2 regions of the Paracoccus sp. NBH48 genome follow, and region 2 is predicted to be linked to the other one. Evidence: riboswitches for the same ligand, from Rfam matches in the RefSeq annotation. Region 2 holds a riboswitch; the other holds the start of a gene.
What was found. A riboswitch is a leader RNA that binds a small molecule or an ion and turns the genes downstream of it on or off. The one in region 2 is predicted to bind thiamine pyrophosphate.
Positions count from the first base shown of each region.

Region 1: it holds a riboswitch for thiamine pyrophosphate, as region 2 does, so the genes downstream of both, thiD (bifunctional hydroxymethylpyrimidine kinase/phosphomethylpyrimidine kinase) here and F1642_RS07720 (thiamine ABC transporter substrate binding subunit) in region 2, are expected to answer to the same signal.

Region 1 covers NZ_VUOJ01000002.1:188,518-194,040, forward strand. Annotated here, with positions in the region: gene F1642_RS04405 (DEAD/DEAH box helicase) at 1-1,591, opposite strand, end outside; gene F1642_RS04410 (acyl-CoA thioesterase) at 1,739-2,215, opposite strand; TPP riboswitch at 2,310-2,412, shown strand; gene thiD (bifunctional hydroxymethylpyrimidine kinase/phosphomethylpyrimidine kinase) at 2,483-3,286, shown strand; gene F1642_RS04420 (FAD-dependent oxidoreductase) at 3,279-4,238, shown strand; gene thiS (sulfur carrier protein ThiS) at 4,275-4,424, shown strand; gene F1642_RS04430 (thiazole synthase) at 4,428-5,189, shown strand; gene F1642_RS04435 (thiamine phosphate synthase) at 5,186-5,523, shown strand, end outside.
Region 2 covers NZ_VUOJ01000004.1:170,746-176,268, reverse strand. Annotated here, with positions in the region: gene F1642_RS07730 (ATP-binding cassette domain-containing protein) at 1-31, opposite strand, end outside; gene F1642_RS07725 (ABC transporter permease subunit) at 21-1,556, opposite strand; gene F1642_RS07720 (thiamine ABC transporter substrate binding subunit) at 1,535-2,506, opposite strand; TPP riboswitch at 2,537-2,636, opposite strand; gene mutS (DNA mismatch repair protein MutS) at 2,695-5,316, shown strand; gene aroC (chorismate synthase) at 5,313-5,523, shown strand, end outside.

The sequences.
Region 1 (5,523 bases), on a different contig from region 2:
GCGCGTCGAGGTCGGGGGCGCCGTCCATGCGGCGCATGGTGACCTCCGGGGTGATCTCGATGAAATCGCCGAACTTGGCGGCGACTTCCGACGCGATCTGGATATAGGACAGGTCCTGCTTGACGCGGATTGCGCCGATGCTGTCGCGGGTGATCCCGCCCGCATCGCAGACCTTGGGCAGCAGCCAGCGCGCCTCGGCCCGACCGGAATGACCGACCGACAGCGTGAACCAGACAGACGGGCCGAACTCGCGCTGCGCACGGGGAGCCATCGGTGCAGGGGGCGCATGCGCCTCGGACAATTCCTCGGCGGCAGGGCGGCCTTCGCGCCACAGGCGCAGGAAGGCGGCGGCGACCTGTTCGGCGCTGAACTGCTCCAGCAGCTGCGCGGCCAAGGCGGCGTCGTCGCCCACGGGTTCGTGCAGGCCGGGATGGTCCAGCATGCGCTGATCATCGCGCGCCCGCACCTCGTCCGCGGTCGGCGCGTCCAGCCATTCGGCCGAGACCTTGGCGTTCTGCAGCAGGCGCTGTGCCCGACGATAATCGGCCGACGGCACGATCAGCGCGGACACGCCCTTGGAGCCCGCACGCCCGGTGCGGCCCGACCGGTGCAGCATCGTGTCGGGGTTGGTTGGCAGGTCCGCGTGGATCACCAGCTCCAGCCCCGGCAGGTCGATGCCGCGCGCGGCCACGTCGGTGGCGATGCAGACGCGGGCGCGCCCGTCACGCAGCGCCTGCAACGCATGGGTCCGCTCCTGCTGGGACAGCTCGCCCGACAGGGCCACGCATTTGAAGCCCCGGTTCGACATCCGCGCCAGCAGGTGGTTCACGTTGGCCCGCGTCTTGCAGAAGACGATGGCGGTCTGCGCCTCGTGGATGCGCAGCAGGTTGAAGATCGCGGGCTCGCGGTCGCGCGCGGTCACGGTATAGGCGCGATAGGCGATGTCGCCGTGCTGGCGCGCCTCGCCCATGGCGGCGATGCGCAGGGCGTCGCGCTGGAAATCGCGGGCCAGCTTCTCGATTGCCGACGGCACCGTGGCCGAGAACATCAGCGTGCGGCGCTCGACCGGGGCGGCGCCCAGGATGAACTCCAGGTCCTCGCGGAAGCCCAGGTCCAGCATCTCGTCGGCCTCGTCCAGGACGGCCGCGCGCAGGTCCGACAGGTCCAGGCTGCCGCGGTCGATATGGTCGCGCAGGCGGCCGGGCGTGCCGACCACGATCTGCGCGCCGCGCTGCAGGGCGCGCTTTTCGTTGCGATAGTCCATGCCACCGACGCAGGTGGCGATCTGCGCGCCGGTGCCGGCATAAAGCCATTCCAGCTCGCGCGCGACCTGCAGCGCCAGTTCGCGCGTGGGCGCGATGGCCAGGGCCAGCGGCAGCTCGCCCGCGATGATGCGGTCGCCGTCCAGAAGGTCCGCGCCCATCGCCAAGCCAAAGGCCACGGTCTTGCCCGACCCGGTCTGGGCCGAGACCAGCACGTCGCGGCCCGCGGCCTCGGGCGCCAGCACCGCCGACTGCACGGCAGTCAACGTCTCATAGCCCTTGTCGGCCAACGCCGCCTGAAGCGGCGCGGGGAAATTCAGTTCAGTCATGTGATTCGCCAAAATGCGGGGGCCGTGAGCGACCCGATGAGCGGCACCTATCGTCGCTGCGACCGGCCCACCCTGCACCCGCCGCCCCGGACTAGCAGGGCCAAAGGCGGTTCCCTACGCGGTTTGGATCGCAAAGTCCACGCCCAATCAGGGGGTGTTCGACGCGGCCTCCTGGCGGGCCGCGATCTCGCGCCGCATGGCGCGCCTGACCTCGGCCGACCGCCAGCGCTGGCGGTCGATGTCGTCCTCAAGCTCGGGCTTGGGGACCGGCACAGGATGGCCGCGTTCGTCGACCGCGACCATGGTGAAATAGCAGGAATTGGTATGCCTGCGGGTGCCGCGGCGGATGTTCTCGGCCTCGACCCGGATGCCGACCTCCATCGAGGTGCGGCCGGTATGGTTCACCCGCGCGCGAAAGGTCACCAGCTCTCCCACGTGGATGGCCTCCTTGAAGGTCACCTGGTCGACGGACAGGGTCACCGCATATTCTCCCGACCAGCGCGACGCGCAGGCATAGGCCACCCGGTCCAGGCAGGCCAAAAGCGCGCCGCCATGCACCTTGCCGCTGAAATTCGCCATGTCCGGCGACATCAGCACCGTCATCTCCAGCCCGCGCCTGTCCATCTGTCCCCCGTCCGCTGCCCCGCCATCCTGCGACAATCGCGCGGGCGCGAAAAGCCCCCCTTGCGCCCCGCGCCCGCCGCGCCTAGCCTTGGGGGGCAAACCGTTGGGGTGTCCCGTCACAGGGGCTGAGAGGCGACAGCCAACCCATCGAACCTGATCCGGGTCATACCGGCGGAGGGAACGGTGCAGATATCGGCGCGGCCGTCGGCCCGCCCTGTGTCCCCACCCCTTTGCCCGGTCACGACCCGCCACATTACGGGGGACGACGTGACAGCACCCATTGCCCTGACCATCGCCGGGTCCGATTCGGGCGGCGGCGCCGGCATTCAGGCGGATCTGAAGACCTTTTCGGCCCTTGGCTGCTATGGCGCCAGCGTCGTGACCGCGCTGACGGCGCAGAACACCCGCACCGTGGCCTTGGTCGAACCGGCCAGCCCCGCGATGATCGCGGGGCAGATGCGTGCCGTTCTGGACGATCTGGACGTCCGGGCGGTCAAGCTGGGCATGCTGGGCGGGGCCCAGGCCATCGCCACGGTGGCGGGTGGTCTGGACGGCTGCGACCTGCCCATCGTGCTGGACCCGGTGATGGTGGCGAAATCGGGCGACCGCCTGCTGCCGCCCGATGCCATCGACGCGCTGCGTGCCCTGTTAGGCTGCGCGACGCTGCTGACCCCGAACCTGCCCGAGGCCGCCTGCCTGCTGGGTTGTGCCCCGGCCACCACCCCGGCCCAGATGGCCGAACAGGGTGCTGCGCTGCGCGCCATGGGCGCGGGGGCCGTGCTGATGAAGGGTGGGCATGGCGAGGGCGCGATCTGCACCGACCTTCTGGTGACCGCGCAGGGGGCGACGCCCTTCAGCGCCCGACGCCTGTCCACCCGCAACACGCATGGCACCGGCTGCACGCTGTCGGCGGCCATCGCCGCAGGCCTGGCACACGGCCTGCCGCTGGAGCAGGCGGTGGGGGTCGCACACCGCTATCTGCAACGCGCGATCGCGGCGGCGGACGATCTGTGCGTGGGGTCGGGGCACGGGCCGGTGCATCATTTCCATGCGGTCTGGTCGCATGGCTGATGTCACCATCATCGGCGCGGGCGTGGCCGGGCTGTTCGCGGCCCATGTGCTGGTGCAGCGCGGGCTGACCCCGCGCATCCTGGACCGCAAAGGCGCGCCCGGCCCACACGGCTGCTCATGGTGGGCCGGCGGCATGCTGGCCCCGCAGTGCGAGGGCGTGACCGCCGACCCCGTGATCACCCGCCTTGGCGCAGAAGCCGCCGATGCCTGGTCCGCAATCACGCCCGTTACGCGGCGCGGCACGCTGGTCCTGGCGCTGGACCGCGACCGGGCGGAGCTGGCCCGCTTTGCCCGCCGTGCCACGGCGCATCACCCCTGCGACAGCGCCGATCTGGAACCAGACCTGCAGCCCCGGCCCGGCCTGATCTTTCCAACCGAGGCGCATCTGGACCCCCGACATGCCTTGGCGGATCTGGCCGCGTGGCTGGCCGCGCGCGGCATCGGCATCGAATGCGCGACCGCCGAACCCGGCGACGTCGCAGGCCCGGTGATCGATGCCCGCGGACTGTCCGCTGCCCTGCCCGACCTCCGCGGCGTGCGCGGCGAGATGGTCGTCCTGCACGCGCCCGACATCGCCCTGACGCGGCCGGTCCGCCTGCTGCATCCGCGTCATCCGCTGTACATCGTGCCGCGTGCGGGCGGCCTGTTCATGCTGGGCGCGACCCAGATCGAAAGCGCATCCCGTGCGCGCCCCACCGCCCGGTCGGTGCTGGAACTGCTGTCGGCGGCCTATGCGCTGGATCCCCGCTTTGCAGAGAGCGCCATCGTCGAGATGGGCGCCGATCTGCGCCCGGCATTTCCGGACAACATCCCGCGCGTGACCGTCCGAGGGCGGGTGCTGCACCTGAACGGGCTGTTCCGTCACGGATACCTGATGGCCCCCGCGCTGGCGCGCCAGGCGGCCGATTACATGATCACCGAAACCAAGGGAGAACTGGTCCATGAGGATTGAGGTCAACGGAACCCCCGCGACATCGCCGCCACCACCGTGGCCGACGCGCTGTCCGAACTGGGCTGGGGCGAGGCCCGCGTGGCCACGGCGCTGAACGGTGATTTCCTGCCCGCCGCGTCCCGCCCGACGCAGGCGCTGCGCGACGGTGACCGGCTGGAGGTCCTGGCACCCATGCAGGGAGGATAGGCGATGCGCGATTTCTATGGCGTCACCATGCCCAACGCGCTGATGCTGGGCACCGCCCAATACCCGTCCCCGTCAGTCCTGCAGGGGGCGTTCCGCGCCAGCGGTGCGGGCGTGGCCACCGTGTCGCTGCGCCGCGAGGCCGGCCAGGGCCAGGCCTTCTGGTCGCTGGTCCGAGACATGGGCGTGCGCGTCCTGCCCAACACCGCCGGCTGTCACAGCGCGCGAGAGGCCGTGACCACCGCCCGAATGGCGCGCGAAGTCTTTCAAACCGACTGGATCAAGCTGGAGGTGATCGGCCATGCCGACACCCTGCAGCCCGACCCCTTTGGCCTGCTCGAGGCCGCGACGACGCTCTGCGCCGAGGGGTTCCAGGTGTTCCCCTATACGACCGAGGATCAGGTTCTGGCCGCCCGCCTGCTGGATGCGGGGTGCCGGGTGCTGATGCCCTGGGGCGCGCCCATCGGGTCTGGCCTTGGGCTGAACAATCGCCACGGGCTGCGCATGCTGCGTGCGGCCTTTCCCGACGTGCCGATGGTGATCGACGCGGGCCTTGGCCTGCCCAGCCATGCGGCGGAGGCGATGGAGATGGGGTTCGACGCGGTCCTTCTGAACAGCGCGGTGGCGCAGGCGGGCGACCCGGTCGCGATGGCCCGCGCCTTTGCGCTGGCCGTGCAGGCGGGTGCCTTGGCGCGCGACGCCGATCCCATGGGGGTGCGCGACATGGGTGCGCCCTCTACCCCCCTGATCGGGAGGGCCTGGCTGTGACGCTGCCGCGCTTCTATCCGATCTTCGATGATGCCGCGTGGCTGGACCGCGTTCTGCCCCTGGGCGTCCGGCTGGTCCAGCTGCGGCTGAAGGACCGCGACCCCGCCGATATCCTCGACCAGATCGACCGCGGGCTGCGCCTGGCGCGCGCACATGGCGCGACGCTGGTCGTCAACGACCACTGGCAGGCTGCGATCGATTTGGGCGCCGGCTGGCTGCACCTGGGGCAGGAGGACCTGGACGACGCCGACCTGCCCGCGATCCGCCGCGCCGGGCTGCGGCTTGGCGTCTCGACCCATGACCGGGCGGAACTGGACCGTGCGCTGGCGCTGGC
Region 2 (5,523 bases):
GCAGCAGGATGTCCTGGAACTCAAGTGCCATGGCGTCCTCCCCGGTCGAAGGCCCAGAAAAGGCCCAGGCTGAGCGCCATCAACAGCAGAGCGCAGGCCGCCGCATCGGCCATCCGATAGCCGTTCATCAGCTGATAGAGCATCAGCGGCAGCGTCGGGTTGTCGCCCGCGAAAAGTGTGATCACACCCAGATCGCCCATGGCCAGCGCCGCGGCCAATCCCGCGCCGAACCCCAGGGGCCGGGCCAGGCGCGGCAGGACCAAGAGCCGCAGCCGTGCCCAGCCCCGCAGGTCCAGCGATGCGGCAAGCTGGCCGTAATCCTGTTCCAGCGCCCGCGCCGCCGGGATCAGCGCGCGCAGTGCGAAGGGCAGGGCCATCGCCGCGTTGATCAGCGCCGTGACCGGCAGGGCCATCTGCTGGGGCGTGACCGTGCCGCGCAGCAGGATGAACAGCCCCGTGCCCAGCACCAGCGGAGAGGCGATCAGCGGCAGCATGCCTGCGGCCTCGACCCAACGGGCCCCGCCGCGGGCGATGGTCAGTGCCAGTGCCAGCGCCGCCCCCGACGACAGCAGGGCCGACGTCACCGCCATTGCGATGGAACGCAGGGCCGCATCCCAGACCTCGGGCGGCAGGCCGGTCAGGCGCGGCAGGCCCGTGGCCGCGACCGAGATCAGCGGCGCCAGCAGGAACATCGCCGCCGCCGTGATCACCGCCGCATCCGCCAGCCGCCGCCAGCCGCCGGGCGCGGGCGGCCCGCCCATCGCGTCCAGCCCTGCGCCGAACCCCGCCGGAACGGCAACGCGGGCGGCCAGCGCCGCCGCCCCGATGCAGATGGCGATCTGCACCATCCCCAGGGCCGCCGCGCGCCCCAAGTCGAAATCAAAGCGGAACGCCTGATAGATGGCCAGCTCCACCGTCGTGGCGCGCGGCCCCCCGCCCAGGGCCAAGGCCACCGTGAACGATGTCAGGCAGACCAGGAACACCGCCAGCCACACGCCGGGCAGGACGCCGCGCAGCATCGGACGTTCCAGATGGCGGGCGATGTCGCGGGGCGCGAAATCCAGGGACGCGGCCAGCCGGAAGCGTTCCGCGGGAATCGCCTGCCAGCCCTGCAGGATCAGCCGCACCGACAGCGGCAGGTTGAAGAACACATGCGCCAGGATCACCCCCTGCCAGCCATAGATACCGATGGCGGGCAGGCCCAGGGCCTCCAGCGCGCCGTTCAGCGCACCGTTGCGCCCGAAGATCGCGATCAGGCCCAGGACCGCCACGATCACCGGCAGGATGAAGGGCGCGCCCAACAGCGTGACCAGCAGCCCGCGCCCCCGGAACCGCCGCCGCGCAAGCGCGCGCGCGACCGGGACGGCCAGCGCCGCCGACAGGGTCGCGGACAGCGCCGCCTGCCACAGGGTGAACCAGACCGCGCGCAGATCCCATTCGGTGAGCCCCGACAGCCCGCCCGCGACCCAAGCCACCGCCGCCAGCGTGCCCAGGATCAGGGCGGCCAGCGCGCCCGCGATGGCGTGGCCGATGCTCAGCGGAAGGCCCGCTGCCATTCGTCCAGGGCGGGGGCGCGCAGGGCTTCTGCCTCGTCCTCGGACAGGAACAGGGTCTTGTCGGGGCGGGGCAGGTCGCGCATCACCTGCGGCCAGTCGGCTTGCGGCAGTTTTGCCGGCAGGGACCAGTTGGCCAGCGGGATCGTCGCCTGGAAATCGAGGGTCAGCACCCAGTCCATGAAGGCTTGCGCCAGCTCCGGCTGATCGGTGCCCGCGACCTGGGCCACCAGTTCGGCCATGAAGTAATGCCCCTCGGGGAAGATCGCGGCGCGCTTGGTGTCGTCCTCCTCGGCGGCGATGTGATAGGCGGGCGAGGTGGTGTAGGACAGGACCATGTCCGCCTCTCCGTCGGTGAACAGGCCATAGGATTCGGACCAGCCGCGGGTGACGGTCAGCACCTTGGGGGCCAGCTTGGCCCAGGCCTCGCCCGCCTGATCGCCATAGACCGACTTGACCCACAGCAGCATCGCCAGACCCGACACCGAACTGCGCGGGTCCTGGATGACGATGCTGATATCCTCGGCCTCCAGCAGCTCGGCAAAGCTGGCGGGCGGGTTCTCCAGCCGGGTGCTGTCATAGACGAAGGCCGTCTCGCCCCAGTTGTAGGGCAGGAAGATGTCGTCCTCCCATGCGATGGGCAGCGACAGGTCGGACGTGTCCTGCCCGTGCGGTGCGAACAGACCCGATGCGCGGGCGCGCGCGGTCATGTCGGTGTTCAGGCCGAAGACGATGTCGGCCTGGGTGCCCGCCCCCTCCATCAGGATGCGGGGCAGCACGTCGCCGGTCACGAATTGCAGGTCGCAATCGCAGATCGCCTCGAACCCCTCCTCGATGGCGGGGCCGGGGCCCCATTCGCTGGTGACGCTGTCGCCGGCATAGACGGTCAGGACGCGATCCTGGGCCAGGGCGGGGGTGGCCAGCAGCAAAGCGGGGATCAGGACGGATTTCATCGGCAGCCTCTCTTGTCGGAATGTCGAAAAGAAGGGGGTGCGCACCTTCCCTCCGCCGGTGTGAGCCGGATCAGGTTCAACGGGTCCGCTGTCGCGTCTCAGCCCGCATGGGGCACCCCGAGGTGATCCCGAATGTAGAGGTTTCGCGCGCCCGCGCAAGCGGATAGAACCCGCCCATGACCAAGGACATGTCTGATCAGCCCACGCCGATGATGGCGCAATATCTTGCAATCCGGGAGGCCAATCCCGGCGCGCTGCTGTTCTATCGCATGGGCGATTTCTACGAGATGTTCTTCGACGACGCGGTCGCCGCCGCCGCCGCGCTGGACATCGCGCTGACCAAACGCGGCACCCATGCGGGTGAGCCCATCCCGATGTGCGGCGTGCCCGTCCATGCGGCCGAGGGCTATCTGCTGACGCTGATCCGCAAGGGTTTCCGCGTGGCCATCGCCGAACAGATGGAGGACCCCGCGGAAGCCAAGAAGCGCGGGTCGAAATCGGTCGTGGCGCGCGACGTGGTGCGGCTGGTGACGCCGGGCACCCTGACCGAGGAATCGCTGCTGGAGGCGCGGCGCCACAATTACCTGGCGGCCTTCGTGGTGGTCCGCGAGGAGGGCGCGCTGGCCTGGGTCGACATCTCGACCGGCGCGTTTTCGGTGATGGATTGCCCCCTGCCGCGTCTGGCCCCCGAGCTGGCGCGGCTGGCCCCGCGCGAGGTCCTGGCCTGCGACACCGGGCTGGAGGAGCTGATCGGCGATGCGGGCGCGGTGATGACCGACCTGCATGCCAGCGCGTTCGACAGCAATGCGGGCACGCGGCGGCTCTGCGCGCTCTATGGCGTCGAGACGCTGGACGGGTTCGGCAGCTTCACCCGCGCCGAACTGGCCGCGATGGGCGCCATCGTCGATTATCTGGACATGACGCAGAAGGGCCGCCTGCCGCTGCTGCGCCCGCCCATGCGCGAACGCGCGGGCGGCACGATGCAGATCGACGCCGCGACCCGGCGCAATCTGGAGCTGACCCAGGCCCTGTCGGGCGGGCGCGAGGGATCGCTGCTGGCGGCCATCGACCGCACCGTGACCGCGCCGGGCGCGCGCCTCATGGAACGGCGGATCAGCGCTCCGTCGCGCGATCTCGCGCTGATCGCGGCGCGCCATGATGCGGTGGCGGCGCTGGCGGGGGATGCGCGGCTGCTCTCGGATCTGCGCGGCGCGCTGGCGCGGGTGCCGGACATGGACCGGGCGCTGTCGCGGCTGGCGCTGGACCGGGGCGGGCCGCGCGATCTGGCCGCGATCCGGGCGGGGCTGACGCAGGGCGCGGCGATCGCCGTGCGGCTGCCCGGCGACGCGCCGCCCGTGCTGCGCGATGCGGCGGGTGATCTGGTCGGCCATGAGGGGCTGGTTGACCTCCTGGACGATGCGCTGGTGGCCGAGCCGCCTTTGCTGGCGCGGGATGGCGGCTTCGTGGCCGAGGGGCATGACGCCGATCTGGACCAGACCCGTCGCCTGCGCGACGAGGGGCGGGGCGTCATCGCGGGCATGCAGGCCGATTACGCGGTCCTGGCCGGGGTCGGCAGCCTGAAGATCAAGCATAACAACGTTCTGGGCTATTTCATCGAGACGACGACCACCCATGCCGAGCGCATGATGGCCGCGCCGCTGAACCAGACCTTCATCCACCGCCAGACCACTGCGAACCAGATCCGCTTCACCACGGTGGAACTCAGCGAACTGGAAACCCGCATCCTGAACGCCCGCGACCGCGCGTTGGAGATCGAGCGGGGCATCTTCGACCGCCTGCGGACGGCGATCCTGGATCAGGCGGCGCGGATCGGTCAGGCCGCCCGCGCCCTGGCCGAGATCGACCTGGCCTGCGCCTTCGCCGATCTGGCCTCGGGCGAGGGCTGGGTCCGGCCGCGCGTCGATGACAGCCGCGCCTTCGTCATCGAAGGCGGCCGCCACCCGGTCGTGGAACGCGCGCTGCGCCGGAAGGCGGAAAGCTTCGTCGCCAACGACTGCGACCTGACCACCGGGGCCACGCCCGCGATCTGGCTGCTGACCGGGCCGAACATGGCGGGCAAGTCGACCTTCCTGCGCCAGAACGCGCTGATCGCGGTGCTGGCGCAGGCGGGCGCCTTTGTTCCCGCGCGGGCGGCGCATATCGGGCTGGTCAGCCAGCTGTTTTCCCGTGTAGGGGCCGCCGACGATCTGGCGCGGGGGCGGTCCACCTTCATGGTCGAGATGGTGGAAACCGCCGCGATCCTGAACCAGGCCGATGACCGCGCGCTGGTGATCCTGGACGAGATCGGGCGCGGCACCTCGACCTGGGACGGGCTGTCGATTGCCTGGGCGGTGATGGAGCATCTGCATGCCGCCAATCGCTGCCGGGCGCTGTTCGCCACGCATTACCATGAGATGACGGCGCTGTCCGCCAAGCTGGAGGGTGTCGAGAACGCCACCGTCACCGTGCGCGAATGGCAGGGCGAGGTGATCTTCCTGCACGAGGTCAGGAAGGGCGCGGCCGACCGCAGCTATGGCGTGCAGGTCGCGCGCCTGGCGGGCCTGCCCGCCTCCGTCGTGGAACGCGCCCGCACCGTGCTGACCGCGCTGGAAAGCGGAGAGCGTCAGTCGGCGCGCCCCGTGGCACTGATCGACGACCTGCCGCTGTTCCGCGCGGCCCCGCCACCCGCGCCCAAGGCCCGCCCGTTGGACGACCGCCTGAAGGCGGTCCATCCCGACGCCCTGTCCCCACGCGAGGCGCTGGACCTGATCTATGAACTGAAAGCCCTGTCCGAGGAGACGCGCCCATGAGCTATAACACCTTCGGCCGCGAGTTCCGCTTTACCACCTGGGGCGAAAGCCACGGCCCCGCCCTGGGCGCGACGGTGGACGGCGTGCCGCCCGGCGTGCCCCTGACCGAAGAATACATCCAGCGCTTCATGGACCGCCGCCGCCCCGGGACGTCGAAACACACCACGCAGCGGCGCGAACCCGACCAGGTCCGCATCCTGTCCGGCG